2 regions of the Micromonospora sp. R77 genome follow, and region 2 is predicted to be linked to the other one. Evidence: riboswitches for the same ligand, from Rfam matches in the RefSeq annotation. Region 2 holds a riboswitch; the other holds the start of a gene.
What was found. A riboswitch is a leader RNA that binds a small molecule or an ion and turns the genes downstream of it on or off. The one in region 2 is predicted to bind cyclic di-AMP.
Positions count from the first base shown of each region.

Region 1: linked by a shared signal. The riboswitch ahead of MRQ36_RS15595 (hypothetical protein) and the one ahead of MRQ36_RS26815 (transglycosylase family protein) in region 2 are both predicted to bind cyclic di-AMP.

Region 1 covers NZ_JALDST010000001.1:3,326,266-3,329,953, reverse strand. The annotation lists gene MRQ36_RS34455 (HAD-IC family P-type ATPase) at 1-448, opposite strand, end outside; partial or broken gene MRQ36_RS34450 (HAD-IC family P-type ATPase) at 540-1,310, opposite strand; cyclic di-AMP (ydaO/yuaA leader) riboswitch at 1,998-2,128, shown strand; gene MRQ36_RS15595 (hypothetical protein) at 2,133-3,152, shown strand; gene MRQ36_RS15590 (carbonic anhydrase) at 3,226-3,688, opposite strand, start outside.
Region 2 covers NZ_JALDST010000001.1:5,784,145-5,787,832, forward strand. The annotation lists gene MRQ36_RS26810 (glycoside hydrolase family 3 N-terminal domain-containing protein) at 1-1,734, shown strand, start outside; cyclic di-AMP (ydaO/yuaA leader) riboswitch at 1,899-2,072, shown strand; gene MRQ36_RS26815 (transglycosylase family protein) at 2,073-2,768, shown strand; gene tnpA (IS200/IS605 family transposase) at 3,105-3,521, opposite strand; gene MRQ36_RS26825 (transposase) at 3,538-3,688, shown strand, end outside.

The DNA of each region.
Region 1 (3,688 bases), 2.5 Mb from region 2:
CGTCCGCCCGCGCCAGGGCGGGGGCGTCGTTCACCCCGTCACCGACCATCGCCACGGTCAGTCCGCGCCGCTGGAGTTCGGTGACCTTGGCGTCCTTGTCGGCGGGCAGGACCTCGGCGAAGACCTCGTCGACGCCGGGCCGGAAGCCCAGGTCGGCGGCGACCGCCTCGGCGACCGGCCGGGCGTCACCGGTGATCATGGCGATGGTCCGGACGCCCTGCGCCCGCAGCTCGGCGATCGCCTCCCGGGCCTCGGGGCGTACCTCGTCGGCGAGGGCGAGCGCGCCCAGCACGGTGTCCGGCAGGCGGACCAGGTGCAGCACGGCCGACCCCCGCTCCGCCCAGCGCCCGGTGACCCGGGCGAGGTCGTCCGGCAGTCGTACGCCCAGCTCGCGCAGGAGGGCCGGGCCACCGACGGCGTACTCGGCGCCCTCGACGGTGGCCTGCACGCCGCGGCCCGGCAGCGACCGGAAGCCGCTCGCTCGCCCGGGCCGGCCCGCCGGCCGACCCGGCGGCGGCGACAATCGCCCGGGCGAGCGGGTGCTCGCTGTCCGCCTCCACCCCGGCGGCCAGCCGCACCACCTCCGGCCCGGCCACACCGGCCGTCCCGGCCACCTCGGTGACGACGTGCCGGCCCCGGGTCAGCGTGCCGGTCTTGTCGAAGAGCACCGCGTCGACCAGGCGCATCCGCTCCAGGGCCAGCCGGTCGCGGACCAGGATGCCGGAGCGGGCCGCCAGGGCGGTGGAGAGGGCGATCACCAGCGGGATGGCGAGGCCGAGCGCGTGCGGGCAGGCGATCACCAGCACGCTCACCGTCCGCACCACCGCCTCGCCGACGTTGCCGAGCAGGCTCCAGACCAGCACGGTGACCACGGCGGTGCCGACGGCGACATAGAACAGCCACGCCGCGAAGCGGTCGGCGAGCACCTGCGCCCGTCCGCCGGCCTGCTGCGCCTGGGCGACCAGCCGCTGGATCCCGGCCAGCGTGGTCTCCTCGCCGAGCGCCTCCACCCGGACCCGGATCGCCGAGTCGGTGGCGACGGTGCCCGCCACCACCCGATCCCCGACCGACCGGGCAACCGGACGGGACTCCCCGGTGATCATGGATTCGTCCAGCTCGGCGCCGCCGTCGACGATCCGTCCGTCGGCCGGCACCCGGCCGCCGGGGCGGACCAGCACCACGTCGTCGAGCCGCAGCTGCGCGATCGGCACCCGTTCGGTGCCCCCGTCGGGCCGTACCCGCTCGGCGTCGTCGGGCAGCAGCGCGGCCAACGCGGCCAGCGCCCCCCGGGCCTGCCCGACGGCCTTCATCTCCTGCCAGTGGCCGAGCAGCATGATGGTCACCAGGGCCGCCAGCTCCCACCAGAAGTCCAGGTCGAACGCGCCCAGGCTGGTGGCCAGCGACGCACCGTACGCGACGGTGATGGCCATCCCGATCAGCAGCATCATCCCCGGGGCGCGGTCCCGCACCTCGCGGACCGCCCCGACCAGGAACGGCCAGCCGCCCCACCAGAACACCACCGAGCCGAGCACCGGCCCGACCAACGACCGGCCAGGGAACTCCAGCGAGTAGCCGAACCAGTCCATCACCATGTGGCTGGTCAGCACCACCGGCACGGTCAGCACCAGGCAGAGCCAGAAGCGTCTCCGGAACATCTCCGGGTCGTGCCCGGCGTGCTTGTCGTGCCCGCCCGCCCCGCCGTGGCCACCCGCCTGCCCGGCGTGGCCGGTCGAGTACCCGGCGTGACCGGTCGCCTGCCCGTGCTCCGTCATGCCTTCACCATGCCGCCCGCCGCCGCGTCGGGTGGCCGGACGCCCCGAGGAGTACGGAGGTCGGATGGTGACACTGCGCAGCGTGACGGCCGGTGTTAAACGCGATGCTGGTCACGCTGGGTCGCAGCGAAATACCGCGTTTGGTGGGCTTCAGGACGTAGCTGCCCGGGAGTGCTCTCGGGTAACCTCGCTGCCGGTCACCGCCGAAGGCGCGCACCGGCGCCTGCGGTGCCGCCGCCCAATCGCCGCACGGCGAACCGGGGAACCAGGTACATGGGGTGAATCCGCGCGAGCGGTAGGGGCCACTTCCGTCCCGAACCCGTCAGCTAACCCGGTCGGCGGTCGACGGAAGGGAACACTGTGACGGCACCCCTGCGCCGCTGGTTGACACCCGTGGTGGCCGTGCTCGCCGCCTTCGCTGTCGTGGCCGGCCCCACCCCGGCGACGGCCGCCCCGACCACCCCCGCCCCCTCGGGGCACGAGGAGGACGACGAGCCGGCGCTGATCACCGACGTGATCGACGCGGCCAACCGGGGCTACATCCAGGCGAAGGCGAAGCTGGCCAAGTCCGAGGAGCGGCAGCGCCAGCTCGCCGCCGAGGAACGCCGGGCCAAGGACGAGCTGGAGGCCCTGAAGCCCCAGGTGGCGCAGATCGCCGCGCAGTCGTACCGGACCGGCCGGATCGGCGCGATGGCCATGCTGCTGGAGAGCAACGCGCCGGACTCGTTCGTGAAGCGGGCCGCCGCGCTGGACGAGCTGAACATGGTCAACGAGCAGAAGCTCGCCGACGTCAGTGCGGTGCGCAACCGCGCCGAGCAGGCCCGGCTGGCGGTCGAGGCCGAGGTACGCGAGCAGGCGAAGCTGACCAACGAGATGGCCCGCAAGAAGAACGAGGCGGAGAAGTCGCTCGCCCTGGTCGGCGGGCTGGGCTTCACCGGTGGTCTGGTCTCGGCCACCTCCCCGGTCGCCCGGGTCGCCCCCGGTCGCGGCTCCGACGGTGACTGGCGTCCGGAGTCGTGCAGCGAGAACGATCCGACCACCTCCGGCTGCATCACCCCGCGCACGCTGCACGCGTACAAGGAGGTCAAGCGGGCCGGCTTCAACCGCTTCGTCGGCTGCTACCGGCCGGGTGGGCCGTGGGAGCACCCGAAGGGCCGGGCCTGCGACTGGTCGTTGCAGAACAGCGGCTTCTCCCCCTGGCACAACAACGACACCCGCCGGTACGGCAACAACCTCGCCGCCTTCCTGATTCGCAACGCCGACCGGCTCGGCATCTACTACGTGATCTGGAACCGGCAGATCTGGTTCCCGGCGACGGGGTGGAAGTCCTACAGCGGCCCGTCCAACCACACCGACCACGTACACATGTCGTTGCTCTGAGCCGGCGACGTACGACGAAGGGGCCGTCCCCGCGATCACGCGGGGCGGCCCCTTCGTTCTGGTCCGAGGGCGCTCAGCCGGTGACGGCGGGAGCGGTCCGGTCCGTCGCGGTCTGCTCGCCCGCCGGCACGGTGGTCACCGTGCGCACCTCGCCGGCGCTCAGCCGGTACGACATGCCGACCACCGCGCACCGCCCGGCGGTGACCCGCTCGGCCAGCACGGTGGAGTTCGCCAGCAGCGCCTCGACGGTCTGCGCGATGTGGATGTCGACGATCCCGTCGATGGTGGTGACGCCCTGCTCGGCGGCCCGCTGCAGGCTCGGCACGACGGCGTCGACCACCGCCCCGAGGTGGCCGGCCGGCGGCGTGCCGGTGGTCGCCACGTCCCTGGCGGCCTGCACGGCGCCGCACGAGTCGTGGCCGAGCACCACGATCAGCGGGGTGCCGAGCACGGTCACCGCGTACTCGACGCTGCCGAGCACCTCGGGGCCGACCGTGTGGCCGGCCGTCCGGACCACGAAGAGGTCACCGAGGCCA
Region 2 (3,688 bases):
CTGCCCTACCAGGACCCGACCCTGCCCGTCGCCACCCGCGTCGCCGACCTGCTCTCCCGGATGACTTTGGACGAGAAGCTCGGCCAGATGACCCAGGCCGAGCGCGGCTCGGTCACCGCCGCCGACCTCACCACCTACCGGCTCGGCTCGCTGCTCTCCGGCGGCGGCTCCGCGCCCACGCCCAACACCGCCACCGGCTGGGCCGACATGTACGACGGCTTCCAGCGGGCCGCCCTCGCCACCCCGCTGGCCATCCCGATGATCTACGGGGTGGACGCGGTGCACGGGCACAACAACGTCCACGGCGCGACGATCTTCCCGCACAACATCGGCCTCGGCGCGACCCGCGACCCGGCCCTGGTGCAGCAGATCGGGCAGGCGGTGGCCGAGGAGGTCAGCGGCACCGGCGTCGACTGGGACTTCGCCCCCTGCCTCTGCGTGGCCCGCAACGACCGGTGGGGCCGCACCTACGAGTCGTTCGGCGAGACCCCGGACCTGCCGTCGAGCATGTCCACCCTGGTCACCGGCCTGCAGGGCAGCACCCTCGGCGGACCCACCTCGGTACTGGCCACCGCCAAGCACTACGTCGGCGACGGTGGCACCACCGGCGGCGTCGACCAGGGCGACACCCGGCTCAGCGAGGCCGACCTGCGCGCCGTCCACCTGCCGCCGTTCCAGGCCGCCGTCCAGCGCGGGGTCGGCTCGGTGATGATCTCCTACAGCAGCTGGAACGGCGTGAAGATGCACGGCAACCAGTACCTGATCACCACCGTCCTCAAGGGCGAACTCGGCTTCTCCGGCTTCGTCGTCTCGGACTGGAACGGCATCGACCAGATCGACGGCGCTGCCGGCTTCACCGCCGCCGAGGTCACCGCCGCGATCAACGCCGGCATCGACATGGTGATGGTGCCGACCGCCTGGAAGACCTTCCTCAGCACGCTCCGCGCCGAGGTGCAGAACGGCCACGTCCCGCTGAGCCGGATCGACGACGCGAACCGGCGCATCCTCACCAAGAAGTTCGAGCTGGGCCTCTTCGAGCGGCCGTACACCGACCGGAGCTGGACCCCGACGGTGGGTAACGCCGCCCACCGGGCGTTGGCCCGGCAGGCCGTCCGCGAGTCCCAGGTGCTGCTGAAGAACTCCGGCGGCGTGCTGCCGCTGGCCCGGGACAACAACAAGATCCTCGTGGCCGGCAAGAACGCCGACAACATCGGCAACTCCAGCGGCGGCTGGACCATCTCCTGGCAGGGCTCGTCCGGCGCGATCACCCCCGGCACCACCATCCTGCAGGGCATCCGCGCGGCGGTCGGTCCGACCACGACCGTCACCTACAACCAGCGCGGCACCGGCATCGACCGCAGCTACCGGGCCGCGATCGCGGTGGTCGGCGAGACGCCGTACGCCGAGGGGCAGGGCGACCGGACCGGCAGCATGAGCCTGGACCGGGACGACCTGCGGACCATCTCGACGCTGCGCAACGCGGGCGTGCCGGTGATCGTGGTGCTGGTGTCCGGCCGTCCGCTGGACATCGCCACCGAGCTGCCCCGCTGGGACGCGCTGCTGGCGTCCTGGTTGCCCGGCACCGAGGGTGCCGGGGTGGCGGACGTGCTCTTCGGCGCCGCGCCGACCGGCAAACTGCCGATGACCTGGATGAACTCGGTCAGCCAGCAGCCCATCAACGCCGGCGACGGTCAGCTGCCGCTCTTTCCCCAGGGCTTCGGCCTGACCTACTGACCACGCCCGTGGACTGTCCGACCGGGAGCTTGTAAGGCACGTTTCCGCACCCCGCAACTCGAAAACTCGTGCCGTCGCTCGGCCGGGTGAAGAACTTCACAAGAAGTGGGCGATCGCCCGAAACCGTTCCTAACGTCGTATGTGTTCGCGATCGCGGACACCACGGACCGGCAACGCCTAATCCCGCCGCCGGTCCGGAGGTACCTGGACCTCAGGCGGGAGCGGGGGACCCACACGTTCCTCGGTGCTCGACACCTCGGGGTGAAGCCGCCGACCGGCGGCCGGGCTCCTCGGCCCGAACCCGACAGCTCACCTCGTCGGCGTGGAGGAAACCACACATGGCTACTGCACACATCGGACGCCACCGCCGGACCGACGCCCGTCGGGTCGCGGTCGGCGCGCTCGTCGTCGGCGCCGCCACCGGGGCCGCCGCGATCCTCGGCCCGGTCGCGCCGGCCAGCGCGGCCAGCGTCAACTGGGACGCCGTCGCCCAGTGCGAGTCCGGCGGCAACTGGCACATCAACACCGGCAACGGCTACTACGGCGGCCTGCAGTTCAGCAAGAGCACCTGGAACGGCTACGGCGGCCAGAAGTACGCCAGCCGCGCCGACCTGGCCAGCCGCGGCGAGCAGATCGCCGTGGCCGAGAAGGTCCTCGACGGGCAGGGCATCGGCGCCTGGCCGGTCTGCGGCAAGAAGGGCGGCTCCACCAAGCACTACGCCACCAAGGACTCGGGCTCGAAGTCGAAGAAGGACTCCGGCACGAAGTCCCGTTCGGACTCCGGGCACAAGGCGAAGGCGGAGGAGCGCTCCTCGCGCAGCGAGCAGCCCGCCACCCGCAGCTACCGGCGTACCGCGCCGGCCACGGGCGGCGCCGCCGGCGCGTACGTGGTGAAGCCGGGCGACACGCTGTCGATGATCGCCGACGCGAAGGACCTCGCCGGTGGCTGGCACGCCCTGTACGAGCGCAACAAGCGCGTGGTCGGCGCCGACCCGGGTCTGATCTTCCCGGGTCAGCAGCTCCGGCTGCGCTGATCCCCGCGACCGCGCACCGGGTCCGCCCGGGTACGGATCGACCGCGAACGCCCGGCCGGGTCACCGGCCGGGCGTTCGGCCGTCCGGCCCGGTGAGTGCCGTCCGGTCGGACCGGACGAAAGGGTTTGTCCGGGCCGGACCGGGGCATCCGGGAGCATGTCGTCCGTCGTCGAGGACCCGCCGCTGCCGACGCACCTCCAGTTGGAGATCACCTCGGCCTGCAACCTGCGCTGCCTGATGTGCCTGGTGCGCTACCGGAATGCGGGCCAGTGCTCCGGCCTTCTGGCCGGGGGTGAAGGCCCGCGTTGGGAGGGCCGTCAAGGCTCGAGCAGTGTCTTAAGCTCGACGGTTCTGCTGTTCGATGTACTGCTTCAGGACGCTCGGCGGTGGCCCGTCGATGGATCCGGCGAAGTACGAGCCTGACCACAGTTTGGTGTCCCGGTAGTAGTGGGGCGCGAGGTCGGGGAACTCCTGTCGTAGGCGGCGCGAGGACACGCCTTTGAGCGAGTTGACCAGCCGGGCCACGGCCATCTTGGGTGGGTAGTTGACCAGTAGGTGGACGTGGTCGTTGTCGCCGTTGAACTCGATGAGTTCGGCTTCGAAGTCACGGCACACGTCCCGCATGATCGTCTCCATGCGGGACAGGTGCGGGTCGGTAAACACCTTGTGGCGGTACTTTGTCACGAAGACCAAGTGGACGTGCATTGCGAAAACACAGTGCCTGCCGGTGCGGATGCCTTCGAGCTCTGCCATAAACCAAGATGGTACGGTGCTGTTTGTGCAGCTCCGTTACCGCTACCGCGTCTACCCGACGCCCGGCCAGCAGATCGCACTGGCTCGGGCGTTCGGGTGCGCACGGGTGGTGTTCAACGACGGGCTGCGCGCACGGCAGCAGGCACACGAGGCCGGCTTGCCGTACA